4 regions of the Alishewanella sp. WH16-1 genome follow, and region 3 is predicted to be linked to each of the others. Evidence: predicted binding sites of a transcription regulator. Region 3 holds the regulator's gene; each other region holds the start of a gene.

Evidence for each region. Region 3 encodes MetJ, which represses methionine synthesis genes. Its sites were predicted from a motif close to TAGACGTCTAGACGTCTA; they were not measured.
Region 1: metA (homoserine O-succinyltransferase) is a predicted target of MetJ. The motif match lies at 2,951-2,968, and genes of this name have one in related genera.
Region 2: thrA (bifunctional aspartate kinase/homoserine dehydrogenase I) is a predicted target of MetJ. The motif match lies at 3,974-3,991, and genes of this name have one in related genera.
Region 4: AAY72_RS08805 (translation initiation factor) is a predicted target of MetJ. The motif match lies at 5,003-5,020, and genes of this name have one in related genera.

What each region holds. Positions count from the first base shown of each region.
Region 1 covers NZ_LCWL01000101.1:6,851-14,097, forward strand. The annotation lists gene metH (methionine synthase) at 1-887, opposite strand, end outside; gene AAY72_RS16730 (homocysteine S-methyltransferase family protein) at 887-1,954, opposite strand; gene metA (homoserine O-succinyltransferase) at 1,954-2,877, opposite strand; gene recA (recombinase RecA) at 3,290-4,336, opposite strand; gene AAY72_RS10035 (CinA family protein) at 4,394-4,894, opposite strand; gene mutS (DNA mismatch repair protein MutS) at 4,926-7,247, shown strand, end outside.
Region 2 covers NZ_LCWL01000101.1:60,672-67,918, reverse strand. The annotation lists gene AAY72_RS10305 (HDOD domain-containing protein) at 1-133, shown strand, start outside; gene AAY72_RS10300 (recombination-associated protein RdgC) at 150-1,055, opposite strand; gene AAY72_RS10295 (HAMP domain-containing sensor histidine kinase) at 1,101-2,849, opposite strand; gene AAY72_RS10290 (sensor domain-containing diguanylate cyclase) at 2,988-3,920, shown strand; gene thrA (bifunctional aspartate kinase/homoserine dehydrogenase I) at 4,246-6,702, shown strand; gene thrB (homoserine kinase) at 6,706-7,247, shown strand, end outside.
Region 3 covers NZ_LCWL01000075.1:7,626-14,872, reverse strand. The annotation lists gene priA (primosomal protein N') at 1-410, opposite strand, end outside; gene rpmE (50S ribosomal protein L31) at 609-821, shown strand; gene AAY72_RS06550 (tetratricopeptide repeat protein) at 910-1,815, opposite strand; gene AAY72_RS06545 (malic enzyme-like NAD(P)-binding protein) at 2,230-3,474, shown strand; gene metJ (met regulon transcriptional regulator MetJ) at 3,505-3,840, opposite strand; gene metB (cystathionine gamma-synthase) at 4,022-5,206, shown strand; gene AAY72_RS06530 (aspartate kinase) at 5,206-6,318, shown strand; gene AAY72_RS06525 (diguanylate cyclase) at 6,421-7,247, shown strand, end outside.
Region 4 covers NZ_LCWL01000095.1:47,337-54,583, reverse strand. The annotation lists gene AAY72_RS08835 (DUF6746 family protein) at 1-190, shown strand, start outside; gene AAY72_RS08830 (energy-coupling factor ABC transporter permease) at 240-947, shown strand; gene gdhA (NADP-specific glutamate dehydrogenase) at 970-2,322, opposite strand; gene AAY72_RS08820 (hypothetical protein) at 2,695-2,976, shown strand; gene AAY72_RS08815 (amino acid aminotransferase) at 3,060-4,256, opposite strand; gene AAY72_RS08810 (GAF domain-containing protein) at 4,297-4,998, opposite strand; gene AAY72_RS08805 (translation initiation factor) at 5,141-5,545, shown strand; gene AAY72_RS08800 (M28 family metallopeptidase) at 5,601-7,247, opposite strand, start outside.

The DNA of each region.
Region 1 (7,247 bases), on a different contig from region 3:
GCGACACTGCCATCGCCTTTAAACTGCGCGGCAATCTCTAACAGGCGTTCGGTGGCATCCGGACGACGATTTAGAATCACATCCTCTACCCGCTCTCTTAGCAAGGGCGGGATATCGTCATACACCGCCAGCTGACCTGCATTAACGATGCCCATATCCATACCGGCCGCAATAGCATGGTATAGAAATACTGAGTGGATAGCTTCGCGAACTGGATCGTTACCACGAAACGAAAACGACACATTGGATACGCCGCCGGAAATCTTGGCATAAGGGCAAAGCCGCTTGATTTCACGGGTCGCCTCAATAAAGTCCACCGCGTAGTTGTTGTGCTCTTCAATACCGGTAGCCACCGCGAAAATATTGGGGTCAAAAATGATATCTTCAGGCGGAAAACCAATTTGCTCAGTCAGGATCTGATAAGCGCGTTGACAGATTTCAACTTTGCGGGCCTTGGTATCAGCTTGCCCCACCTCGTCAAACGCCATCACCACCACGGCCGCGCCATAGCGGCGCAACAACTTTGCCTGCTGTAAAAAGCTCGCTTCACCTTCTTTCAGCGAAATCGAGTTCACTACCGCCTTACCCTGAATACACTTTAGCGCCGCTTCAATCACGTCCCACTTCGAGGAGTCGACCATAATCGGCACCCGGGCGATATCCGGCTCTGCTGCCAACAGCGTTAAATAGCGCACCATGGCGGCCTTGCTGTCCAGCATCCCCTCATCCATATTGATGTCGATGATCTGGGCGCCGTTTTCAACCTGTTGCCGCGCCACGTCCAGCGCCGCTTCGAAATCGCCTTTTAAAATCAGTTTTTTAAATTTCGCCGAGCCGGTGACATTAGTCCGCTCGCCGATATTGATAAATCTTGCCTGCTGTTGCATTACCACTCCACCGCAAAGGCTTCTAGGCCGGCCAGATGAAAACTATGATCGGCCGCTTTTGGTTGCCGCGGCGGCGCATCTTTTACCGCCTCGGCAATGGCTTTAATATGCTCTGGCGTGGTACCACAGCAGCCACCGACGATATTTAAGAACCCCTGTTTGGCCCAATCAGCAATTTCTGCTGCCATCACCTCAGCGCCTAAATCGTATTCGCCAAACTCATTCGGCAAACCGGCATTCGGGTGCACCGAGACATAGGCTTCGGAAATGGTGGCCAGGGTTTCGACATAAGGACGCAGCAAATCCGGCCCCAGCGCACAATTCAGGCCAAAGGTCACCGGCTTGACATGCGCCAGCGAATAATAAAACGCTTCGGTCGTTTGGCCGGACAACGTGCGGCCCGAGGCATCGGTGATGGTACCCGAGATCATCACCGGTAACTCCAGCTGCAGCTCTTCAAACACCTCCAACACGGCAAAAGCTGCTGCCTTGGCATTCAGCGTATCGAAAATGGTTTCCAGCATAATAATATCGGCGCCACCTGCAATCAGCGCCCGGGTCGATTCCTTGTAAGCAAGCACTAACTCATCAAAGCTGACATTGCGAAATCCCGGATCGTTAACGTCTGGCGAAATCGAGGCAGTACGGTTAGTGGGTCCTAACACACCGGCGACAAAACGGGGTTTGTCGGGTTGCTGAGCTGTGACTTCGTCACAAACCCGCCGCGCCAGTGCCGCCGCCTCACGATTGATCCGCTCTGACAGGTGCGCCATCTGATAATCATGCATCGCAATGGTAGTGGCGTTAAAGGTATTGGTCTCAATAATGTCCGCCCCGGCCAACAAGTAGTGCCGGTGAATATCGGCAATGAGTTCCGGTTGAGTAAGGACTAACAAATCGTTGTTACCTTTGAGATCGCACGGCCAATCGGCGAATTCCGCGCCGCGATAACCGGCTTCATCCAGGCGGTGTTGTTGGATCATTGTGCCCATAGCGCCATCCAGCACCAAAATACGTGAGGCCAGCAGCTGGCGTAGTTGCTGTGGCGTTAAACGAAGCTTTGTCATTAACTGTTGCCTATCTGATTCAGGTCAAAGGGCGTAGCCTGGTAAACGTAATAGTTTAACCAGTTACTGAATAATAAAAAGGCGTGCGCCTGCCATAATTTCAGCGGCCCCTGGGCCGGATCATTATTCCGGTAGTAGTTCTCTGGCAAACGCGGCGCCAAACCGGCCGCCAGGTCACGTTGATACTCATCATCCAGCGTGGTCAGATCATATTCCGGATGCCCGGTAACAAAGATCCGGCTACCACTGCTGTTTTGCAGCAAATAGGCACCGGTGACATCGGCTTCAGCCAGGATATGCAAATCATCATGCTGTTGGTATTTTTGTTTTGGCACCTGCGCATAACGTGAATGTGGTACCAGAAATTGCTGGTCAAAGCCGCGTAGCAGCGGGCTAAACGGCTGTACTACGTCCTGCCAGTAAACTCCGGATAACTTTTCGCCGCGAATTTCCCGCTGTAAGCCGTAGTAATGATACAGCGCAGCATGGGCGGCCCAACATAAAAACAGCGTCGAGGTAACATGGGTATCCGCCCAGCGCAGGATCTCACCAAACTGCTGCCAGTAGGTGACATCTTCGTAATCGACCAGCCCCAGCGGCGCTCCGGTAATAATCAAACCATCATATTTCTGCCCCTGCACATCAGAAAAGTAACGATAGAAGCAGTTTAAATGGCTCTCTGGTGTATGTTTACTGACATGATCATCGATGCGGATCAGCTCAATATCCAGCTGCAGCGGGCTATTCGCTAATAAACGTAATAACTGAATTTCAGTCACAATTTTATTTGGCATTAAATTCAGAATCGCGATCCGTAATGGCCGGATATCCTGGGCTGCCGCCCGGCTCTCGGTCATTACAAAGACATTCTCTGCTGATAAAGCTTCTACTGCAGGTAACTGGTCAATCACTTTAATAGGCATAGCTGGCTCCGCCTGTGGCTAGCACCATACTGAACCTGAGTCTGGTTAGTCAGCTGGCGCCCCTGATAACTTCTATACGTTTAGACGTCTAAATAAGGCGTATTATGCCGTACTATGCCAGAAAAGCAACAGCCGTCTGTCGCAGCGGTGATGACTGCGGCCGGTAAGGGCCAGCGGCAACTGACCATTCCACTACCGAAACTTGAGGTATCAAAATCGTGTTGTGAGAGTGTTGAGTGTTGAGTGTTGAGTGTTGAGTGTTGAGTGTTGAGTGTTGAGTGTTGAGTAGAAGATGGGGACTTGCCTGGCGAGGGCGTAAAATCATTTTTGTTATTATTTGCGATTCACTTATAAAAAACTCCGGAGCTTTTCAGGTCCGGAGTTTTGTTGTTTTAATCAGATGCGGCAGAGCTTAAAGCTCTTCCGGCTCTGGTATATCCATCACATCGTCAGTAGCAACGGCTTCACCTGGTTTTAATAACAGCCGTGCCCGCAGCTCTTTCTCGATTTCATCCGCGATGGCGGTGTTTTCCTGCAGGAACTTCATCGCATTGGCTTTACCCTGACCAATCTTATTGCCCTGATAGGCGTACCAGGCGCCTGACTTATCGACTAAGCCTTGCTGTACGCCCAGGTCAATCAGCTCACCCAGTTTGTTGATACCGGCGCCATACTGAATAATAAACTCAGCTTGTTTGAATGGCGGAGCCACTTTGTTTTTTACCACCTTAACCCGGGTTTCGTTACCGGTAATTTCATCGCCTTCTTTTACCGAGCCAATACGACGGATATCTAAACGTACTGAGGCATAGAATTTCAGCGCATTACCACCGGTGGTGGTTTCCGGGTTACCAAACATTACACCGATCTTCATCCGGATCTGGTTGATAAAGATACACAGGGTATTGGAGCGTTTGATATTAGCAGTCAGTTTACGCAGTGCCTGTGACATTAAACGGGCCTGTAAACCCATATGGCTGTCACCCATGTCACCTTCAATTTCTGCTTTTGGCGTTAAGGCGGCGACCGAGTCCACAATCACCACGTCTACGGCGGCAGAACGCACCAACATGTCGCAGATCTCCAGCGCCTGCTCACCGGTATCTGGCTGAGAAACTAACAGCTTATCGACATCCACGCCTAATTTCTTCGCATACACCGGATCCAACGCATGTTCGGCATCAATAAAGGCGCAGGTTTTACCGCTACGCTGTGCTTCGGCAATCACCTGCAGCGTTAAGGTGGTTTTACCGGAGGACTCAGGACCATAAATTTCTACAATCCGGCCATAAGGTAAGCCGCCAATGCCCAGTGCAATATCCAGCCCCAGTGAGCCAGTGGATACCGCTTCAATATCCAGGGCCGTGCTGTCGCCCAGCCGCATAATAGAACCTTTACCGAACTGGCGTTCAATCTGGCTTAGTGCCGCACTTAATGCCTTTTGTTTGTTGTCGTCCATTGGTCGCTCCGGAAAAATTAGGTTAAGCCTTTAACAACTGTATGAGCATACAGTAGTCTAGTTTGTTGGGGCTGTCAATAACAAGATGCATTGTCTGAGCGCATGTTCAATCGCCTGCTGGCGGATTTGCTGCCGGTCGCCAGCAAAATGCAATTGCTGAGTGCTGACCGTCCCATCAATACTAAAACCGAAACAGACAGTACCGACCGGTTTCTTTGCCGTGCCACCGGTAGGGCCAGCAATGCCGGAGATGGCAATCGCAATGCTGGCGCCCGCCGCCTGGGCTGCGCCACTGGCCATCTCGGCTACCGTTTGCTCACTGACAGCGCCATATTGTAATAACGTTGCGCTGCGTACCCCTAACAATTGCTGCTTGGCTTTATTGCTATAGGTAACAAAGCTGCGGTCAACATAGGCCGAGCTGCCGGCTACTGCGGTCAGCCAGTAGGCAACCCCACCACCGGTGCAGGATTCTGCAGTGGTGATACTGGCTTTTTTCCGTAATAATAGCTGCCCTAGTTCAGTGGCAAGCGCTAAGCTTGTTGTTTCCGCTGTCATATTTGATCCAACAGGAAGTGTTAGCACCATTATGCCGTCAGACCAGAAACCGGAGCAAGCGTTAAGCAATCATACCCCGATGATGCAGCAATATCTGGCACTGAAAAGCCAGCATCCGCAGATCTTATTGTTTTACCGGATGGGTGATTTTTACGAACTATTTTATGAAGATGCGAAAAAGGCTGCCGCCCTGTTAGATATTTCGCTGACCAAACGCGGTCAAAGCGCCGGTGAACCGATCCCGATGGCCGGCGTGCCCTATCATGCCGTTGAAGGTTATCTGGCGCGTCTGGTGCAATTGGGTGAGTCGGTCGCCATTTGCGAACAGATCGGCGATCCGGCGACCAGCAAGGGACCGGTAGAGCGCAAGGTGGTGCGGATTGTTACCCCGGGCACCGTGACCGACGAGGCGTTACTGAATGAGCGGCAGGATAATTTACTCTGTGCCATCAGTGAAAGTCGCAGCCACTTTGGTCTGGCGCAACTGGATCTGACCAGCGGCCGTTTTTTGCTGAATCAGGTCAGTCATGCCGATGATTTGGCCGCCTTGCTGCAACGGCTGAATCCGGCGGAATTGCTCTATCCGGAAAATTTTAGTCTACCGCACCTGACCGAACGCAAAGGCGCCCGCCGCCGTCCGGTATGGGAGTTTGAACTGGCCAGTGCCGAGCGCTTACTGTGCCAGCAATTTGGTACCCGCGATCTACAAAGCTTTGGCGTGTTGGAAGCGCCGGTTGCGCTGATGGCCGCCGGCTGTTTGATGCAATATGTCAAAGATACCCAGCGCGCTCAGTTACCGCATTTACGCAGTATCGCACTGGAGCGGCCGGATGATTTTATCGTGCTGGATGCGGCCACCCGCCGCAATCTGGAATTAACCCATACCTTAAATGGGCAAACTGAACATACGCTGGCGGCTGTGCTGGATAAAACCCAGACTGCCATGGGCTCTCGCTTACTGAAGCGCTGGATCCATGCGCCGCTGCGTAACCACACTCAGCTTAATCAGCGGCTGGATGCGGTACAGGAACTGACAGAGGATTTTCAGGCGCTGCAGCCCTCACTAAAGCAAATCGGCGATATCGAGCGGATCCTGGCCCGGCTGGCCCTGCGCAGCGCCCGGCCCCGCGATTTTGCCCGGCTGCGCCAGGCGCTAACCGAGCTGCCAGAGCTACAGCAGCAGTTACTGCATGCCAACAGTCAGCTGCTACAGCAGCATCAGCAGGCCACCCTGCCGGTGCCGGAGCTAGCTGAATTATTACAACGCGCTATCGTCGAGTCACCACCAGTGCTGATCCGTGATGGCGGCGTCATTGCTTCGGGCTATGATGCCGAGCTTGATGAATGGCGGGCGCTGGCTGAAGGTGCCACCGACTACTTACAGCAACTGGAACTGCGCGAGCGTGAGCGTACCGGTATTAGTTCGTTAAAAGTCGGCTTTAACAAGATTCATGGTTTTTATATCGAAACCGGTCGCAGTGCTGATACCAGGGTGCCGCCGGAGTATGTGCGCCGGCAAACACTGAAAAATAATGAACGCTATATTATTCCGGAGCTAAAAGAATACGAAGATAAGGTACTGGGTAGCCAAAGCAAGGCACTGGCGCTGGAAAAACAGCTCTATGATGCGCTGTTTGACGCCGTGAGCCCCTATCTGGCGCAGCTGCAACAGCTGGCACAAGCCTTGTCTGAACTGGATGTGCTCTGCAGCTTTGCCGAGTGTGCGGTGCTGTATCAGTATTGCCGGCCGCTATTAACTGAGCAGATCGGTATTCAGCTGACCCAAGCGCGGCACCCGGTGGTGGAACGGGTGCTAAAGGCGCCCTTTATTGCCAATCCGTTGCAATTAGACGCCTCACGGCGGATGCTGATGATCACCGGCCCCAATATGGGCGGTAAATCAACCTATATGCGGCAAACCGCCCTGATTGCTCTAATGGCCGCCATCGGCAGCTTTGTGCCGGCAGAGCAGGCAGTAATTGGCCCTATGGATCGGATTTTCACCCGGATTGGTGCCTCTGATGATCTGGCGTCCGGCCGCTCGACCTTTATGGTGGAGATGACGGAAACCGCGACCATTCTGCATCATGCTACGGCACAAAGTCTGGTATTGATGGATGAAATTGGCCGTGGCACCAGTACCTATGATGGCCTGAGTCTGGCCTGGGCCTGTGCCGACTATCTGGCCAATCAACTGCAGGCGTTAACCCTGTTTGCTACCCATTATTTTGAACTGACCAGTCTGGCGCAGCAATTACCTGCCGTCGCTAATGTCCATCTGGATGCGGTTGAGCACGGTGATGGCATTGTATTTATGCATCATGTGCAGGAAGGCGCCGCCAGCAAGAGTTTT
Region 2 (7,247 bases), on a different contig from region 3:
TTATAAATCCGCAGAGGCGGAGATGCAGTTGTTGCAATATTACTTGCAACAACAGTTGATTACGGTGCCTCAATTTAGTAAACAGCCGCAATTTGCCGAGCTGTACCAGGATATTCGCGGGCTCTTTACCTGAGCCATACAGCTGTCCGTTATTCGGTACTTTGCGCCATAACCTGTTGGCTAATCGCCAGTAACGCCTGATTCAGGCTGTCGGCCATCAGTAACAGGTCAGCGTCCAGGCGGGCGGCTAAATCGTCCCAGCCCAGTTCGTCATTTTGTTCCAGCAACAGTTCAGAATACTGCAGCTGTTTAATGCCGCCATCATCGGTCACGGTAAGACGGAAACCATCCGGCTGTTGCAGGCTAATGCGGGTAACCAGTTTATCTTCCAGATGGGTTTGCACCTCATCTGCACTGAGTAAGTGGTTACTAAAACGGACCTTAGCGCCTTCCTCGTCCGGAGCCTTCAATTCCACTTCAGTACCAGGTTGAAAGGTACCGGGTAGCTGCTGATGTTGCAACCAAAGCTGCAGGTGTTGATTAAGTTTATGATTGTCCAGCCAAGGTAGTGCGGGCAGGGAGCCCAGAGCTTTGCGCAATAATGCCAGCACGTCCTCTGCTTTACTGGCACTGCCGGTATTGATTACCAGCCATTGCTGCTCAGCATCGTAATAACCGTGGGTCAGGGTTGAACGACTGAAGGCGCGGGGTAATAAGCTCTGAATCAAATCGTCTTTTAAGGCTTGTTTTTCTTTCCGGCTTAAGGCGCGGCCGGCTTCTTGTTCTGCCGCTTCAAGTTTCGGCGCTAATTCTTCGTTAATCACTGCCGCCGGTAACACCTTTTCCTGGCGTTTTATCGCGAAGAACCAACGGTGCTGCTGCAGATGGCAATATTGTTTGATACTCGGGTGCAGCGGGAAGCTAAAGCCGCTTCGCAACGCTTCTTGTCCGGTACAGGGGCTGAATTTATATTCGGCAAGGGCTTGTTCGATGACCGCCTGGTCCATCGTTAACGGGGCGCTCAGACGATAAACCCGGATGTTTTTAAACCACATAACACACTACTTCCAGTTGAGGCAAAGTCCGGAGTATACCTTGCCTTAACGATTCAATCTCGGTTTTTTCGGAAAGCAAATATGGTAGTGCAGGCCCGCTCCGGGTTCGCTGCTGGCCTCAATACTTCCGCCCAGCGTTTGTCTTACCAGGTTATAGGCAATATGAGTACCTAAACCACTGCCACCCTGATCCCGTTTGGTGGTAAAAAATGGGTGGAAGAGTTTTTCCAGCTGGCCGGCGCTGAGGCCTTTGCCGTTGTCGGAGTATCGAATTTCAATATTGTCGGCATCATCAATCACTGTAATCCGGATCTGACCTTGGGCCATGTTTTCGAAACCATGGATCAGTGAGTTCATCAGCAAATTCGTGAATATCTGTGAAATGGCGCCGGCCGGGCAATCGAGAATAATATTGTCGGCGCAATTTACCTCTATCTGATGCTGAGTCTTTTTAAAATGCGGTTGTAAGGACCGGATAATTTCGTGCAGATATTCACATAAATTGATGGTGCGGATGGCTTCACTGGCTTGATCAACGGCAATTTGTTTAAAGCTGGCAATCAGCTCCGATGCCCGCTGTAAATTAGACTGCAGTAGATCCGTGCTTTGGCTGGCTTCGGATAAAAAGTCCTCCAGCATTTTCGGGGTCAGTGTTTTTTCACGGAACGCTTGTTCCAGCTGATGTAAGCGCTCGGCCAGAAAGCTGGTTGCCGTTACGCCAATGCCTACCGGTGTGTTAACTTCATGGGTGATACCCGCCACCAGGCCACCCAAAGCAGCCATTTTTTCTGACTGGACTAACCGATCCTGCGCCTGATTCAGAGTATCGATGGTTTCCTGTAGTTCGCGTTGCCGTGCTAACAGATTTAATTCGGTCTGGCGCCGTTGCTCAATTTCTTCGCGTAGTGCCTGCTTGTTCTGTAATAGTTCTTGCTTTTGTTGTTGCAGGTCCATCATTGCCTGGCTTAAACCCGAGGTCTTGCGTGCGACTTCTTGCTCTAACAATAAATTTTGCTGATCCAGCTTATTATTCGACAATAATAATTGTTGCTGGGTTTGTTTCAGTTGTTGCTGGTAATCCTGCAGCCGCTCAATCAATTTATTGTAGGCTGACGCCATAATACCTAACTCAGCCCCTTCATCGGTTGAAATCCGGACTTTGGAGCCATCAAGCTGCTCTAAATCAAGGTTTTCAATCTGTTGGCTTAAGTCTGCCAGCGGCTCGGTCAAATGTTTTCTAAATGCCAGTAAGAAGAGAATGATTAAAAACGTCGTTTTTAAAATGGCATTACCAATTAAAAAATATAGCCCGACTTCTATAAATTCAATCACAACGTTGCGGCTGGAGAACAGTGTCACATCACCGACCTGACTGGTGCGCCCGGAAAATTCAAAAATCAGCGGGAAGGTGTAGCCAAAAATACCGCTTTGCTGATCACTGATACTCAGTTCCTGTTGTACCAGTTGATTACTAAAACGTTGTTGAATATCAATATAGCGGCCAGACTGCGTAATAATGGTACCGTTGTCGTCCCGCACTATTACACCTTCAATTGCCGGGATAGCCAGTAAACCGTCGGCAATATTCAGGGTTTGCGGCGTGTTCAGTTCCCAGATCGCCCGGGTCAAACTGCCGGCAAAAGTTTGTTGCAGCGTAGATAACTCATTCCGGATAAAGTTTTTCGCATTGTAATACTCAGCAATGATCTGGCCGAGTGTTACTATCAGGGTCAGTAAAAAATATACTGATAAAACCTTGGTCAGCAGCTTTTTTGAAAGGCTGGTTTGCGGCATGTTATCACCCAGAGTGGTGTCTTGAACAAAAAGCGATCGACTAATGTTACCATAGCGAATATGGTTGTTATTTAAAATAATTATTTTACAGAATGGCCGTAAATAACGGATTTATTCTGCGCAAGGAGCCAAACCGGTATGAATAGCTCTGCTTTACAGCTGTTAAAACAGCTTCCCGGCGGTATTATCTTGTTGAACAATCGTTATCAATTAACTTTTGTGAACAGTTTTGTTTGTCAGCACAGCGGGTTGCCGGAACGCGATCTCGTTGGTCATGACTTCTTTCAATTATTCCCGGAAGTCCCCAAAGCCTGGTTTTGTCGCAAGGTCACTGAGGTTCTGACGCAACAACAGATTCAGCAGATCAGCTGGCAGCAACGCTTGTATTTATTGAAGTTTCCCCGCCAGGCTGCAACGGAAAATATGGCCATGGCGCAAAATATTAGTCTGCTGCCGCTGCCACAGCGCGACGATAGTGCGCTGGCGATTTGGATCGAAGATGCGACAGAGACCGCCCGTTACCATGCGCAGCTGTTACTCAGCGCCCAACAGCTAAAACGGCACGATCGTTTTGATAGCTTGACCGAGTTGCCAAATCGCCAGTATTGGTTGCAGCAATTACAACTTGAGTTGGCCAGGGCAGAGCGCTATGAACGGCCCTTGGCTGTTTTATTGTTCGAGTTGGATCGCTTTAAAGCGCTAAATGATCAGTATGGCCACCAGTTCGGCGACAGCGTTTTGCAAAGCCTGGCGCGACAATGTGGCGCCTTGTTGCGAGACAACGATTTATTGGCCAGGCTGGGTGGTGCGGAGTTTGCCGTGTTATTGCCGGATACGGAATTAGCTGGTGCACTGGAGGTGGCGAACCGGCTTAGAGCCAGTCTGGCACAGCAAGGCATTACTGAACAATTGCCGCCGGTTAAACTCAGTATCAGTTGTGGCGTCAGTACTTTTACCGCCGGGGTGAGTGCCGACACCTTATTGCAACAGGCAGAGCAAGCCCTATATCAGGCGAAATGTGCGGGTAAAAATCAGACCAGTATCTGGCGCGATAGTAGTAAGGCGAGTTAGCCGGTATTAAGCGCCATACCGGCTATTTAACCGCGGACCAGAAAAAGGTTTGACAGACGTCTAAAAGTCTGTGCATAGTGTAGTCTATGAATATAAAAGCAGCAGTACCCACCACCATTATTACCACCACCAACCCCGCGGGGTAGGAGGTCGGCGGTGTGCTGTCTGTAAAAAGGCCCGTGACCTCAAAGGTTCCGGGCCTTTTTTTTGGCCACTTGGCCCAGGTGAACCGGCGTTGATCACGCAACATAGCGTGACAGCCGGTTGACTAACAAAGGTCTGCGATAACAAAACGACTAAAGACTTGGATGCGCGAGGAGAAATTATGAGGGTGCTAAAATTTGGCGGGTCATCGCTGGCGTCGGTGGCCAGATTTTCTGAAGTGGCGCAAATTGTGTTGCAGCAGGCAACAACAGAACAAGTCTGTCTGGTGTTATCGGCCCCACAGGGGGTAACCAATACGCTGGTCGAATTAACCGATCTGGCGTATCTGGGAGCAGACTTTCAGTCACCGCTAAGCCAGCTTGAACAGCGCTACCAGCAACTGTTAGCCGAGGTGCCGGGCGTCAGTGAGGTACGCCGGCAGCAGGTGCAAGCGCTGATCAACAGCCAGATCCAGCAGTTGGGCTGGCAGTTACAGGGCATGAGTTTATTAAAGTTTTGCCCGGATCATATTAAAGCGCAGATCCTGGGCCTGGGCGAGCAGTTCAGCGTGGCACTGATGACGGCCTTGTTAGAGGGGCAAGGTGCGGATGTGCAGGCGCTGGACTCGGTAAAGCTGGTGAAAAGTCAGGGTGATTTTTTAAATGCCACTGCCGATGTGGCGGCGACAGCAACGGTGATTGATGCCGCTATGGCGGCGACACCGGCCAGCATCTACGTGATGGCAGGCTTCGTTTCCAGTAACGCCCAGGGCGAGACGGCCTTACTGGGGCGCAATGGCTCGGATTATTCCGCCGCCGTCATTGCCGCGGGGATCAAAGCCAGTGCCTGTGAGATCTGGACCGATGTCGATGGCGTCTACAGTGCCGATCCACGGCAGGTGAAACAAACCCGCTTAATCGATCGTTTGTCTTACGATGAAGCGATGGAGTTATCTTATTTCGGTGCTAAGGTGCTGCATCCGAAAACAATCGGCCCGTTGGCGCGGGTGCAAATTCCCTGTTATATCAAAAATACCCTTAACCCCAGTGCGCCGGGCACCTGTATCGATATGGAAGGTGATGGTGAAGCGCTGGTGAAGGGCATTTCCAGCCTCGAACATCTGGCGCTGATTACGGTATCTGGCCCGGGGTTAAAGGGCGTGGTGGGTATGGCCAGCCGGGTCTTTGCCGCTATGGCGCGCGCACAGATTTCGGTAAGCTTAATTACCCAGTCCTCGTCGGAATTTAGCATCAGCTTCTGTGTGCCGCAGCTGCATCTGGTGGCGGCGAAAAAGGCGCTGGAAGCCGAGTTCGAATTAGAATTGCAAAACAAACTGCTACGGCCATTAGCCATTCAATCCGATATGGCGATTGTCAGCCTGGTTGGCGATGGTATGCGGCAGCACAGAGGCGTGGCTGCGAAGTTCTTCGCTTCGCTGGCGCAGGCGCGGGTGAACGTGGTGGCCATTGCTCAGGATAGCAGTGAGCGCTCGATTTCTGCGGTGGTCGAGCAGCGCAGCTGTCAGAATGCGGTTAAAGTCTGCCATGAGAACTTCTTCAGCCATATCCCCAGTATTGATGTGTTTCTGGTCGGTTGCGGGGTGGTCGGCAGTGAATTACTGGCCCAGATCGAACGGCAACAAGCCTTTTTACAGCAGCGCCAGGTTAAGCTTACCGTGTACGGTATCGCCAACAGTAAGCAGCTGTTATTGGCGAAAGACGGTGTAGATCTGAAAAACTGGCAGCCGGCATTGGCAGAGGCCAATGCGCAGTTTTCGCTGGCGGAGTTAAACCGCTTTGTCCAGGAACAGCATTTAACCAATCCGGTACTGGTCGATTGCACCAGTGCCCAGGCAGTCGCGGACCAGTACGCCGATTTTCTGGCAGCCGGCTTCCATGTCGTTACGCCAAACAAAAAAGCCAATACCAGCAGCCTGGAGTATTACCATCGCTTGCGTGCTGTTGCCCAGCAGCAACGGCGGCGCTTTTTGTATGAAACCACAGTCGGTGCCGGTTTGCCGGTAATCGATACCCTGCAAGGGCTGCTAAATGCCGGCGACCAGTTGCTGGCCTTTGAAGGTATTCTATCCGGCTCCTTATCCTATATCTTTGGCGAGCTGGAAGCCGGAGTGCCGCTGTCGGTGGTGACCGCCAAAGCCCGCGCTATGGGCTTTACAGAGCCTGATCCGCGCGATGACTTATCCGGTATGGATGTGGCCCGCAAGCTGCTGATTATGGCGCGCGAAGCCGGTTTAATGCTGGATCTGAGCGAGGTCGAAGTGGACTCGGTGTTGCCGGCCGGTTTTGCTGCCGGCGCTAACGTCGAAAACTTTATGGCGCAGCTGCCGCAATTAGACCAGGCCTTTGCTGAGCGGCTGGCTGCTGCCAAAGCGGAGGGTAAGGTGCTGCGCTATATTGGCGAGATCCGCGATGGCAAATGTAAGGTCGCGATTAAAGCGCTGGCCGCTGATCATCCGCTGGCCAAAGTAAAAGACGGTGAGAATGCGCTGTCGATCCTAAGCCGCTATTATCAGCCGATCCCCTTTGTGCTGCGTGGTTATGGTGCCGGTGCTGCTGTCACTTCTGCCGGGGTCTTTAGCGATATTCTGCGCACCCTGAGCTGGCAGCAGCAGGTATAGTCTATGCAATCACATTCAACTAAGCGTTATTATGCGCCGGCCTCGACCGGCAATCTCAGCGTCGGTTTTGACTTGCTGGGCGCCGCCTTTGAACCGGTAGACGGCAGCCTGCTCGGTGATGAGCTGCTGATCCTGGGCGAGGCGGCAGAGCTCAGTTTGCAGCTAAGCGGCCGCTATCTGCATCAGCTACCGGCGGCAACCGAAGATAATCTGGTGTTTAAAGCCTTTTATGCCTTTGAACAGGCACTGGGCCGGCCATTACCTCGCTTGCGTTTGCAACTTAATAAGCATTTGCCGGTTGGCAGTGGTTTAGGCTCCAGCGCCTGTTCAATCGTCGTGGCTTTTTATGCCTTTAATGACTATTTCGGCCAGCCGTTTAGCCAGAGTGAGCTGCTACAGTTAATGGCGGTGGCGGAGGGCGGGGTAAGTGGCAGTGTGCATTATGACAATGTGGCGCCATCTTATTATGGTGGCTTACAGTTGATGTTACCGGATAGTGCGCAGATTTGCCGCAGCTTGCCCTGGTTCGAGCATTGGCGGGTGGT
Region 3 (7,247 bases):
CGACTAAAATCACTGAGTTTAGCCGCAGCGCCTTCGGCCGTTAAGCGATAGCTGGTCGGCTGATAGGCGCTAAGCTCGCGACCTTCACGCAGCAATGCTGGCAAGGCCGCGGTTAAGACTTCGCCCAGCGGATGATGATAATAATCGGCAGCAAAACTGAGTAATTGTCGCAGCAGCTTAGGTAGCACGGCTGTTTGGTCGATGACGGCCAATACCGGTTTTAATTGCTCCGCCGCGACCTCTGGAGTAACGTCCAGTTGCCAGACAATACCTATCAGTTCACGTTTACCAAAAGGCACCCGGACACGACAGCCGATCTGTACCTGCATGTTAGCAGGTAACAGATAATCAAAATGCTGACGTAAAGGGACGGGCAGGGCAACGCGAATTGCGGTCACAACAGCTTCCATAGCAAGAGAAACAAGACTCAAGTTTAAGGAAGCGATAGCGGCTTGCCAAGTAAAACAAAAATGTCGGCTTTTTCGGTTTTACGGTTGCAACTTTAATGGCTATCTATTAAGCTACGCGCCCTAAATTAACTGTAATTACGTATGGTGTCTGGCGATAAAAATGCGACCAGATAGCGATGCGGCCTAACGAGGTAACCCATGAAACCAGGTATCCACCCGGAATACAAAGAAATTACTGCAACCTGTACTTGCGGTAATTCATTCAAAACCAGTTCAGCACTGTGCAAAGACATCCACTTGGACGTGTGCTCAGCTTGCCACCCATTCTACACTGGTAAGCAAAAAGTGTTAGACGTAGGTGGTCGTGTTGACCGCTTCAAGAAGCGTTTCTCGGTACTGGGCAGCCGTTAATCTGCTGTCTGTACTAAAAAAACCGGAGTTTCCTCCGGTTTTTTTATGCGCTTTAGTCTGGGTCTGACATTTGCTGTTATATCGGCGACTACTGATTACCTGTAAGCACTTCATTCAATGAGCTGGCACCGCGCTCCGGTCGGGTACTGGAACAGTTACTGCCGGTTTGCTCACAGCTTAGGCCCCGGATCCGGGTGCCCACTGAACGACTATCGTACTGCCCGGATTGTGACAAGCGACGCACCAAGCCTTCCAGCATATTACTCGCTTGCAGCTGCTGACCTGAAACCCGAATCACTTCGATATTGTCGACTTCACGCAGGTCCGCTACCAGCGATTGATGTTGTTGGTCCTCAGCTAACTGCTCAGTGATCTGTTGTAAATAAGCTCGGGCTGACGTTTGTCCGGATAACACTAGCCTTTTATATAGCTCTGCTGCGCCAGGTAAATCCGGCTCCATACCTACGCCATGTTGTTTCAGTTGCCCCAGTAATAGCATGGCGCTGGCTAAGCGTTGCGCTGAGGCCTGTTCTAACAAATCAATGGCAAGAGACAAACTCTCTGGTTGCTCTTGCTGCAGCAATTGCAGTGCCCGGGCATATTGTGCCGGACCATAGTTTAATTCTACCGCGAGCTGCAGTAAGCGATCTGCTTCAGCGACATCCTGCTCTGCAACAAAGCCATTACGTAACCAGTCAGACATCAGATAAACCGCCATCGCGTTACGTTGACGTACACCCATTCTCAGGTAGCGTAATGCTTGCTGGTGATTTTGTTCTAAACCATCTCCTGTGGCGTAAGCCATCGCGACGAAAGCGGCAGCATCGCCGCTACCGCCTCGGGCTAATCTGATCAGGCGCCGTAACTCTTTAGTACAATCGTTATCACTACAAATACGTTCAGCAGCCTGTAGCTCACTATTACTATTGGCCTCAGCGGTAACAGGATAGGTCAGCAGACTGCCGATAATAAGTGCTACAGAAATAATTTTCATATCGCCTCTGGTTAAAAAATAGTTAATTGTGCCGATTTTAGCCAATGACTGCTTTTGGTCAAGTGATCAGCTCGTTTATTCTGTAAAAAAGTGTTTCTTTGTTGTAAATGGTTAACTGAGTTATAACTAACTATAACTGGGTGCGATTAATGCGCCGTGCAAAGATTCCACATTTTTGGCCAAAACAGATGTCCAGCACTCTTGGCGTCTGTTTGGAACTTTGTTATAACAGATACGAATCCTACTAAAGTCGTAAAGACGGATTAGCACTGCTCTGGTACGTCCAGCATGATTTCAGTGTTTTTCCAGAACAGAGCTCATTAAAATGAGCCAACACCGGGCCAAACGTATAACTACAAAGCCTAAACCCGAGCCTTACTCTGTACCTGCTCAAATTATCAGGAAACTTTAATAATGTCCGATTTCAGAGAACAAGCCCTGCGTTATCACGCAGAACCTCGCCCTGGAAAAATCAGTATCGAAATCAGCAAGCCAGCAGAAACCGTTACCGACCTGGCTCTGGCCTATAGTCCGGGTGTAGCTGAACCCGTGCGTGAAATAGCAGCGGATGCGACAAACATTTACAAATATACCGCTAAGGGCAACTTAGTGGCGGTTATTTCTAATGGCACCGCCATCTTGGGCCTGGGTAATCTCGGTCATTTGGCATCAAAACCGGTAATGGAAGGCAAGGCGTTGTTGTTCAAGCGTTTTGCTAATCTGGACTCGATTGATATCGAAGTCAGCCATCGTACTACCGAAGAGTTTATTAATACCGTAGCCAATATTGCTGATACTTTTGGCGGCATTAATCTGGAGGATATCAAAGCGCCTGAGTGTTTTGAGATTGAACAGGAACTGATTAAACGCTGCAATATCCCGGTATTTCATGATGATCAGCATGGCACTGCCATCGTCACAGCGGCTGGTTTGCTGAATGCATTGGAGATCCAGGGCAAAGATATCAGTAAAGCCATTATCGTCTGTATGGGCGCTGGCGCGGCCGCTATTGCCTGTATGGAATTACTGATTAAATGTGGCGCCATGCGTGAGCATATTTATATGTTAGATACCAAAGGCGTTATTCATACCCGGCGTGAAGATTTAAATCAGTATAAGCAACTATTCGCTAACAATACCGATAAACGCACTCTGGAAGATGCCTTGGCCGGAGCGGATGTGTTTGTTGGTGTTTCCGGCCCAGACGTGCTGCCACCGGAAGCACTAAAACTGATGGCGGATAAGCCGGTAATTTTTGCTTGTTCGAATCCGGATCCGGAAATTAAACCGGAATTAGCACATGCTGAGCGTAGTGATTTAATTATGGCCACCGGCCGTTCCGACTATCCGAATCAAGTGAATAATGTGCTGTGTTTTCCGTTTATTTTCCGCGGTGCTTTAGATGTGCGGGCCAGTGTGATTAATGATGACATGAAACTGGCGGCGGTACAGGCGATTCGGGCGATTGCAAAAGAGCCAGTTCCCCAGGAAGTGCTGCAAGCCGCAAAGGTTTCGAGCCTGGAGTTTGGTAAAGCCTATATCATTCCAAAACCGATGGATCCCAGATTGTTATCACGGGTTGCCCGCGCGGTTGCGGAAGCAGCAGTGGCATCCGGCGTTGCCCGGATCCCGATGCCAGAGGCTTACTTCCAGCCTTGATCATAAAAAAACCGCCGAAAGGCGGTTTTTTTATTCTTCGTCGCTATCAGCTTCGATAATTACCGGGATTTCTTTACCCATGCTGGTCAGGATTTGTCTGACCTCAGCCGGGATCTGGTGTGGATTGTCTTTGCGCAAGTCTTCATCGGCAGGCAAAGGCTGACCGGTAAAGGCATGCAGGAAAGCTTCACACAGTAATTCACTGTTGGTTGCGTGCCGTAAATTGTTTACCTGGCGGCGGGTACGTTCGTCAGTTAACACTTTTAATACATTCAGCGGTATTGAAACGGTAATTTTTTTTACTTGTTCTGACTTTTTACCGTGTTCTGCGTAGGGGTGAATATATTCACCATTCCACTTAGCCATAGGGGATCCCTTGTCGTTAATTATAATTTTGCTATTTAGCGCAAACCCCGAATTCTACTGCTTTCTGTCGGGCAGTCAAATAGTGTGCAATAAATAAAGATTATAGACGGCTAAATGGTTTGACTTCCAGTTTTTAATGATTATACTTTTAGACGTCTAAACATCCAAAAGAAATTTATTTATGACCAAGCGCCATTCTGCCACCATCGCCGTTCGTGCCGGTATAGCTGAAGATCCTGCCTTTGCGGCTGTCACTCCACCGATTTATCTTAGCTCAACTTACCAGCTGCCGGCCTTTCGTCAAGCCGGCGCTTATGATTATTCGCGCTCGAATAATCCAACCCGGGATATTCTGGGCGAAGCCTTGGCCGAGTTGGAAGGTGGGGCTAAAGCGATCATCACTAATACCGGTATGTCAGCCTGTTTACTGGCGTTGCAGCTGCTGACGCCAGCAGATACGCTGGTTATTCCGCACGACTGTTATGGTGGCAGTTATCGGCTGTTTACTAATTTAGCCTATAAAAAGCAGGCGTTTAAGTTGATTATCGTTAACTTTCAGCAAGCAGACTGGGTTAGTCAGTTGCAAGGCGCTACCCCAAGGATGATTTGGCTGGAAACGCCCAGTAATCCGCTACTGCAAATTACTGACATCGCTAGTGTATGCCAGCGGGCACAGCAGTTTGGTGCGCTGGTTGTAGTGGATAACACCTTTCTATCGCCAGTGTTACAGCAGCCGCTGGCGCTTGGCGCGGATATCGTGGTGCACTCCACCACCAAATTTATCAACGGTCATAGTGATATTATTGGTGGCGCGGTGATTGCGAAACAGCAAAGCGTGGCCGATGAGCTGAAATGGTGGGGGAATTGTCTTGGTTTAACCGCCGGTGCCCTGGATTCCTATTTAACGCTGCGCGGGTTAAGAACTTTGCCCTTACGGCTTAAGGCGCAGCAAGCCAATACCGCAGCAGTGGTGGACTTTTTGGTTAAGCATCCGCTTGTGGCCCGGGTCTACTATCCGGGTTTAGCCGATCATCCCGGTCATCAGGTTGCAAAAGCCCAGCAAGCCGGTTTTGGCGCAATGTGTAGTTTTGAATTAAAAGCCCCGGCAGCCTTACTGGCCGATTTTTTTGCCGCGCTACGATACTTTACCTTGGCACAGTCGTTAGGTGGCACCGAAAGCTTGATTTGTCACCCGGCGAGTATGACGCATGCCTCGATGGATGCCGCAGCGCAAAAGACAGCCGGAATTACCGACACCTTGATTCGGTTATCCGTAGGTATCGAAGAGGTTTCTGATCTGCTGGCTGACTTAGCGCAGGCGCTGGCGGTTGTCGCAGCGGCCCTGGCTGCTCAGGGAGATGAATAATGACCGCAAAGGCGTATTCTCTGCTGGCAGAGAGCAAAGCTATACCTGAGCTGCAAGTAATCGTCGCCGGAACTGGCAATGTGGGATCTGAATTTTTAACCCGTTTTAGTAAACAGCAACAACGCTTTAGCGGGAAAATTGCATTACAACTGGCGGGGATTGTTAACTCGCGGCATGCGCTTTTGGCGTCGAATTTAGCGGCGGATAGTTGGCAGCGCGACTTTCAACAGTTTGGCAAAGGTTATGCTGCGGCTGACTTGGTCGCGTATCTGCAAGACCTCGCAGGACCTAAAGTTGTCATCGATATTACGCCCAGTCAGAGTTTTGCCCGGCAGTATCCGGCCTTGATTCAGGCTGGTTGCCATATCATCAGTGCTAATAAGCAAGGGGTAACCTTACCGGACGCAGAATATCAGGCACTACGTCAGCAGTTGCGTCAGCACAAGTTGTGCTGGTTAAGTAATACTACCGTCGGTGCCGGTTTGCCGGTACAACGGATTATCCAGGAATTACTACAAAGTGGTGATCAGATCCAACGGATCAGTGGTGTGTTCTCCGGTACCTTATCCTGGCTACTATGCCAATATGATGGCAGTAAGCCGTTTTCTGAGTTTGTACTTGAAGCGCAGCAGCTGGGTTACACCGAGCCGGATCCTCGTGATGATTTATCCGGCAAAGACGTACAACGCAAGTTACTAGTGTTGGCACGCGAGCTGGGACTGAAATTGGATTTAGCCGATATCCGTTTAAGCCCGTTACTACCCAGCGAATTAGCAATAGGAGAGTGGCAGGATTTCTGGCAACAGCGTGAGCGGTTAGACAGCCAATTGCTGGCGCTCTATCAACAAGCTAAAGCTAACCAGCAAGTACTGCGCTATTCGGCTAGTCTGTCACTGCAAGCAGGTGAAATTAAAGCTGAGGTCAGTTTACAGGCGGTGGCATTGGATGCACCTTTAGCTGCACTGGCGCCGTGCGATAATATCTTTGTGATTGAATCGAACTGGTATCGTGATAACCCGCTGGTGCTAAAAGGTCCGGGAGCCGGCAGCATTGTTACTGCCGGCGGCTTACATGCCGATTTGGCACAGCTGGTCGCAAAGCTGGCTGGGTAGGTTGAGCTTTTACTAAGCGGGATATTGGCAAAAGCCGGTTAACTCGGTTAATCTGCATCTAATATGCAGCCTGTTGGCTGCTGAGGTTAACGGATTATCTGCATGTCATTGTTGCCGTGGTTTCGCTTAATACTGTGCTGTTGTCTCTATACTCCGCTTGCGCTGTTGGCCCAAGATAGCCACCTGGCAGAAGCCGCTGCGCCGATCCCAGCTTTAGAAAACTACTTCAAAGAAAGCCTGAACACCCGTGATGGTCTGCCGCACAACACCATTAATGCCATTGCCCAAACTCCAGATGGCTACCTATGGTTTGGCACCTGGGAAGGCGTTGCCCGCTACAATGGTCGCGAATTTCAAGTTTACGATCGCAGCCCGCTTACTGGTCTGCCAGATGTTGGCGTCAGAACATTTCATCTGGACCGGCATCAGGCGCTATGGGTTGCAGGCTCTCGTGGTGGTTTAGTAAAAATCAAAGACGGTATCTGGCAAGCACACCCCCCGTTAGGGGTGCTGATTAACCGGGTGTTACTGGATAGTCAGGATCGGTTGTGGCTAGCCACCGAAGGCAAGGGGCTGTATCGGCAAAACCCTGATGGCAGCCGCATCGTCCTGCAGCAAACAGATGGTCTGCCCTCAGATCAGGTACATAGCTTACTTGAAGACCAGGCAGGACGGATTTGGATTGGTACGTCCGATGGCTTGGTATTTCTCGATCAGCAATTACAGCTGCAGCAACCCACCGCGGTGGAGTTGCACCGCACCCCGGTATTTGCATTAACTGAGCGGGAAAATGAGTTATTGGTTGGCACAGAGCGCGGTCTGTTCAGCATAGCAACGCCGACGAGTGCAGTAGAGACCTTACTTGCTAATGTCCCGGTTTCAGCCTTACTGCAGGAAAGTCGTGATCTGCTTTGGATTGGTACTGTCGA
Region 4 (7,247 bases), on a different contig from region 3:
GACCAGCATGACCGAGATCCACCAGCTGACCTATACGCTGGAGAATGCATTGGCTAAGCTACCCGCTGCAACAGACGACATCAAAGCTGTGCTGGAAGAAGTGCATCTGGGTTCAGAAAGTATGGATTATCAGCGCGTGAAAACCAACGCAGCGGCCTATTTGCAGCAAAGTCAGGCGCTGCTTAACTAACCCTCTGTAATATGGCCTGGCAGCTGCCAGGCTTTGATAAAACCAAAAACTGGCAAGCGCTTGGCACAGCCGTTACAATAACCGCACCCACGTTACTGATTGTACTGTAATGAGCAGCTGGCAACTTTTAAGCTGGATCCTGTTTGCATTTATCCTGCTGCGTTTTTATCCGCGGGAACTGTTACCACGGCTGCTGCAGCTCTCAGGCTATCAACATCTGGTATTTGCTTCGGCTGTGGCGCTGACGCTGCTCTGGTCGGTGCGGGCCGGTATCGCACCGGGGTTGGAATTGTTCTTTCTTGGTGTGACAACACTGGTACTGTGTCATGGCTGGCGTATCGCGATCTGGATTAGTTGTCTGCCGCTGCTGCTGTTAATGCTGTTTGGGGTTATCGACTGGCCAGATGGCGGCGCCTTTGCCTTAACCACCTTTGTACTACCCGGCTTGTTTAGTTACGCCGTATTTGTCTGGTCTTATCACTATTTAAGCCGGCACCTGTTTGTTTACATCTTTGTTGCCGGCTTTATCAGTGCAGCTCTGACGATCTGCGTGAAAATCTTGCTGACGTCTTTGTGGTTCTATACTCAGTTTGATTACGGCTGGCATACCATCTATCAAAACTATACTCAGCTGGCGTTACTGATTTGGTTCGGTGAAGCTCTGCTTAATGGCATGGCCATCACCCTGATGGCGGTGTACCGGCCACAGTGGCTCAGAACTTTTTACGATAATGAGTACCTGTCGCCGGATCGCTAGGGCGTTTAAACGCCCCAGGTCGCTAGACCACGCCCTGCTCGATCATCGCCTCAGCGACCCGCTTAAAGCCAGCGATATTGGCCCCTAATACTAAGTTACCCGGTTGACCAAATTCTGCCGCGGTATCACGGGCGCGCAGATAGATATTACGCATTATCACCTGCAGCTTGGCATCGACCTCCTCAAAGCTCCAACGTTGCATACTGGCATTTTGTGCCATCTCCAGTTGACTGGTGGCAACACCGCCGGCATTGGCTGCTTTGCCGGGGCCATAGGCAATACCGCTTTTTAAGAATACTTCAACCGCCTCTTGTGTAGAAGGCATATTGGCACCTTCTGATACCGCCAGACAGCCATTCTCTACCAGGGCTCTGGCATCAGCGACGGTCAGCTCATTCTGGGTGGCACAAGGAAACGCCAGCTCGGCTTTAAAGCGCCACACCGCATGACCATCAGCCGGATAATCCGCTGTACTGATATATTCGGCGTCCGGATGAAACTTTAGATAAGCCGTTAAGCGTTGTGGCTGCGCTTCTTTAATCTGCTTTAAGGTATCCAGATTAATACCGCTGGCATGATAGAGAGTGCCTGAGGAATCGGAACAGGTAACCGCTGTGGCACCCAGCTGCTGCAGCTTTTCGATGGTATAGATTGCGACATTGCCCGATCCTGAAACCAAACAACGTTTACCAGCGAGCTGCTGCTGCCGGTCTGCCAACATATATTGGGCAAAGTAGACGCAACCATAACCAGTTGCTTCCTTGCGCGCCAGTGAGCCGCCCCACAATAAGCTCTTGCCGGTAAAGACACCATCAAAGCTGTTGGCCAGCTTTTTATATTGGCCAAACATATAACCAATCTCGCGGGCACCGACACCGATATCACCGGCTGGCACGTCAGTGGTGGGCCCGATATGCCGGTACAACTCATTCATAAAAGACTGGCAGAAACGCATAATTTCGCCGTCAGATTTGCCTTTCGGATCGAAGTTAGCGCCACCTTTGGCACCACCAATCGGTAAGCCGGTTAGCGCGTTTTTAAAAATCTGCTCAAAACCCAGAAATTTGATAATGCTGGCATTAACAGAAGGATGAAAGCGAATTCCCCCCTTGTATGGACCTAACGCCGAATTAAACTCAACACGATAGCCTTTGTTAACCTGAATATTGCCCAGATCATCAACCCAGGGCACCCGGAACATAATTTGCCGCTCTGGCTCGACCATCCGTTCAATAATAGCTTGTTGCCGGTATTTAGGATTGTGTTCCAGGATGGGTGTCAACGACTCCAGTACTTCTTCAACGGCCTGATAAAACTCAGCCTGGGCCGGGCTGCTGTGTTGTAAACGGCGAATGGTATCGTGAATATAGGTCATGATTTGGCTTCTTGCTGCAATGTCTGGCGCAATAATGATTTCTAGCCGTATAGATGTCAAGAGAGAAAGATTTCCAAAATAGAATATTTAAACAAATAATGCGCATAAATATATGGAATAGTAAGTTTATTGCACATAAAAAACCGATCGCCATCAGATTTTCGCTTGCCACCCCAGATTGAAAACAAAAAAACTAATTTTTAGTCAAAAACGCTACTAATTAGTATTAAGTAATTTCCACAAATTAACAAAAACTTGCATATAAAAATAATTACATATAAAACATGATGTTAAGTTAGTTATAAAGTTGGCATAACGCTTGTAATAGTAAGGGGGTAGTAACCCACTAACCCTTAACGAAGCGAGTAGAATATGAAAACCTTAACTAAACTGATGCTGACCACTGTTGTAGCTTTAACCTTAGCCGCCCCGGCCAGTGCCAATAGCCTGAGCGAACTCAGTAGTGAATTACTGAGCAAACAGCTGAGCGAATTACGTGAATCGGTAAAAGTACAAGCGAAACAAGCGCTGGAAAGCAGCGTGCGGCAAGTTGCAGAGCAAATTGGTTTGGCATCCGCTGTTACGCCAGAACAGACTGACGTAGCAACGACCAGTACAGTCGCTAAGCCAGAGGCTCAGGCTAAGGCGGAATAATGCAGAATACAGGACAGGCGGTAATGCAGTACGCCTTCAGGCCCCAGTGGTATTGCGCAACCGGGGCCTGTTAGCCAGCAAGGTTAGCCTTTTAACACCGTCGCCACGGCTTTGGCGAAATAATCGATATTAGTATGATTTAACCCGGCAATACTGACCCGGCTTGAACCCACCATATAAATACTAAACTCTTCGCGTAAGCGATCGATTTGCGCTTTATTTATTCCCAGAAAGCTAAACATACCGTGCTGACGGGCGATAAAGCTAAAATCCTGCGTAATCCCTTCGGCGGCAAATTTATCAATAATCAGCTGACGGTAGCTGTTAATCCGGTCGCGCATTTCTGCCAGTTCCTGATGCCACAATGCTGTTAATTCCGCGCTATCCAGAATATGGCTAACGATAATGGCGCCGTGTGCCGGTGGCATGGAGTAAATCGAGCGTACGACGCTCAGCAGATTGACTTTCGCCAGCTCCATCACCTTGCTGTCTGCAGAGACGACACTAACCGCACCGATCCGCTCACGATACAGGCCAAAATTCTTCGAGCAAGAGCTACACAAGATCATCTCAGCGACCCGCTCCGCCAGATAACGCAGGCCCTTGGCATCTTCATCCAAACCGCTACCAAAGCCCTGGTAGGCCATATCTACCAATGGCGTAAAGCCTCGCTCCAGTGCCAACTCGGTAAAGCGCTGCCATTGCTCAAAGTTCAGATCCATACCACTGGGGTTATGACAGCAGGCATGAACTAATACCACGTCGCCGGCCGGCACTTGCGCTAACTCTGCGAACATCTGCTCGGTTTTTAGCCCCTTGGTATCGTAATCGTAATAGGCGTACTCTTTAACTTTTAAGCCAGCTGCCTGAAACATCGAAATATGGTTAGCCCAGGTCGGGGTGGTGACCCAAATTGTCGCATCCGGATTGGCGCGTTTAATAAACTCGGCCGCAACCCGCAGTGCGCCAGTACCGCCAGGCGTATGCGCCGTGGTCACCCGGTTCGCTAGCAACACCGGATGGCTACTGCCAAAGGCCAGCTTCTCAATATGGGCGTTAAACCCCGGATCTCCGGCCATTCCAATATAGGTTTTACTATCTTCCTGCTTCAGACGCAGAGCTTCGGCTTCTTTTACGCACTTCAGCACCGCCGTGTGGCCCTGCTCGTCTTTGTACACACCGACGCCAAGGTCAACTTTCAGTGGATTAGGATCTTCACGGTAAGCCGCCATCAGGCCCAGAATGGGATCGGTGGCAACGGGTTTTAACTGAGCAAACATAATGTTCTACCTGGATTAGAGTGCTAATAAAAAAGCCGGTTTACACGGCCAGTAAATAGTCCGGAATAGTCAGACAGACCGCCACCAGCAAGGCCAGCGCCTGCGGATTAAACACCTCTGGCTGGAAGTCTTCGGCATCGACAATGCCCAGTATTCTGCCCGATTGCGCATAGAGTGGCAAACAGGCTTCGGCCTGAACTTTCGGGTCACACGTATAGTATTCGCCACCCTGTTGTAAATAACTGGCGACACTGTTAATCACCCGCGCTTTACCGCTTAAGCCAACAGTGCTGTTGTTACTGATTGCAGCGAACTCTGCCGTCAGCGGGAACTCGGCGCGTGAGGGCGCACCAAAGTAGCTGAGTTTGACCAATACCGCTTCGCCAGCTGGATTTTGTCTCGCCTGGTAGATACCAAACCAGGCCACGCCAGCCTGCTGTTGATAAAAAGCAGTAATTTGACTGAGCTTACTGAGGGCTTGTTGATTGGCAGCAGTTTGACCACCTAAAATAGCGGTTAAATCATATGGCTCTGCCGCCAGCACGCCAAACAGTGAGCAGGCCCCACCTTCACCGAGCTCTGGCACCTGATATTGCCAGTTCACCGCTGTGTCGGCCGCTTGCTGCAGATACTGCTGCAAAGCCTGCTGTTGTTCAGCGACTGCGGCAGTAAAAACCGGCGTCGCCAACTCTGCTAAACCACTTAATTGCAAATACTGTGTTAAAGAGACTGAATTACTCAAATTATAGCCGTCCAGATTTCTAAAATAATGCGCATCATTCTACCAGAAGCCACTGAAAATCCAAGCTGACCACCGAAAAACTTGCCTCGCGCTTACCACCTCAGTAAGCTTGCCGGCAATCGTTTACACAGATCCCTATCTTATGAGTAAAAAAATATCTCTTGCCGATTGGCAAACGCAACTGGGAGCCAACAACAGTCCGGAAGCTTTGGTACCGGCCTCGGCTGCTGACAATCTGGTTTATTCCACGGCCAGTGGTCGCATTAACAGCAAAACAGAGCAAGAAATAGTCGGTACCGCCTACGCAGACGGGGCTCTTAGGGTAAGGCGTGAAACCAAAGGCCGGGGTGGTAAAACCGTCCTGACAATAAGCGGCCTTACCGGCAGCAACGAGCAACTAAATGCCTTATGCTCTGAGTTGAAAAAGAAATGTGCCTGCGGTGGCGCGGTAAAAGACGGCGTGATCGAAATTCAGGGCGATAAACGCGAACAGGTCACGGCAGTCCTGCAGCAAAAAGGCTATCAGGTAAAACAAGCCGGCGGCTAGCAGAACCATAACTTAACAGTAAAACGGCAGCTCAAGCTGCCGTTTTTGCTCAGGCTCACTGTTCCGAGTTATCCGGCCGGCCAAAAACGCCGGTGAAGAAGCTGCCTTTGCGCCACAGTGGTCGCTGCGCAGTGTTTGCCACATCTAAGGCAATATTAAAGTTAATATCAGTAAAGACCGCCCCGGCATCATAGCGAATGGGGCCGTAGTCACGTTCCAGGCTTGGGATATCGTCTGATGGCTTATGATAATGCTTGGCAAAGAAACTGCCCCAGATCTTACCGCCATCCTGCGCCGGATCCTGTGAGGTAAAACCGGTCATTAAAAAGACGGCCGGTACGCCCTGTTGTACTAACCGGAAATGGTCTGAGCGGGTAAAAATTGCCTGCTCCGGCATCGGATCGGCACTGAGCTTAATACCTTCTTTTTCCGCCGCACGCGCTACTACCTCACCCAGCGTAGAATGGTTAGCGCCAAAGGCTATCAGATCGGCAAAGGGGTAAAGCAGCACCGGCATATCCAAATTAACATTGGCCACCAACTTCTCAACCGCCACAGGTGGATTTTTGGCAAAGTAATCGGCACCCAGCAGGCCTTTCTCTTCGCCGGTCAGCGCGACAAACAGAATCGAGCGTTTCGGCGCCGCTGGCAAAGCCGCAAATAAGCGCGCCGTCTCCAGCAAAATGGCGGTGCCCGCAGCATTATCCATGGCACCGTTATTCACTTTATCATTAGTGCGTAAATCATTGGCCAGGCCAATATGATCAGAATGTGCACTTAATACCACGACTTCATCTTTTAAGCTCGGATCAGAACCAGGCAGTAGCGCCAGCACATTGGGGCTGGTTACATTTTGATGTGTGCTCTCGCTTTGCAGACTAACAGTACCATTCAGAGCAAAGCCCTGTGGGGTTGCATCCTGCTCCAGCTGGGCAAAGATCTCATCCAGCGATTTACCACTGGCGGCAAACAAGGTTTTAGCCGCTTCCGGATGTAAATATGCGCCGCCTTGTAACTGCGGAAAGCCGCGTCCCGGTTCACCATCAGCATTAAGCCAGGTCATACTGGGCGTATTTAAATACAGCAAGCTGTTGGCATAAGGCCGCGTTTTTTCTTGCTCAGGCGTATGCACCGTTAGAATGCCAACGGCACCACGCTCGGCGGCAAACTCGGTTTTCATGCTACCCAGATAGGCACGCTCTTCACTAGGCAATTTAGCGGGTAAGCCAGCCAGCATCACAACGACCTTGCCTGTTACATCAAGGTCCGCATAATCATTCAGCCCAAAAGCTTCGGAAACCAAACCATAGCCGACAAATACCATTGGCGCCGTTAACGCCACACTGGTCTGTTGTAAACTAGGCCCACTAAAAAACTGCTGCGGATAGCTCAGCTCCTGTACGTGATCGTCAAACTGAAAACTCAGTTTGGCACTACCTGGTACCAGCAAGGCTTTGCGCAGTGGGACTTGCTGATAGAAACTGCCATCGGCAGCACCGCCTTTCAATCCCAACCCCTGTAACTGTTTGGCAATATACAGTGAGGCGATGTCATGACCACGACTGCCGGTATCCCGGCCTTCCAGTAAATCATCCGCTAAAAAGCTCAGATGGCTCTCAATAAACAGCGGGTTAGCTTTAGGCTGGCTTAGCTCCGGCGCTGACTTACCACAGGCAAATAGCGTAGCCGCTGCGGCCAGCGC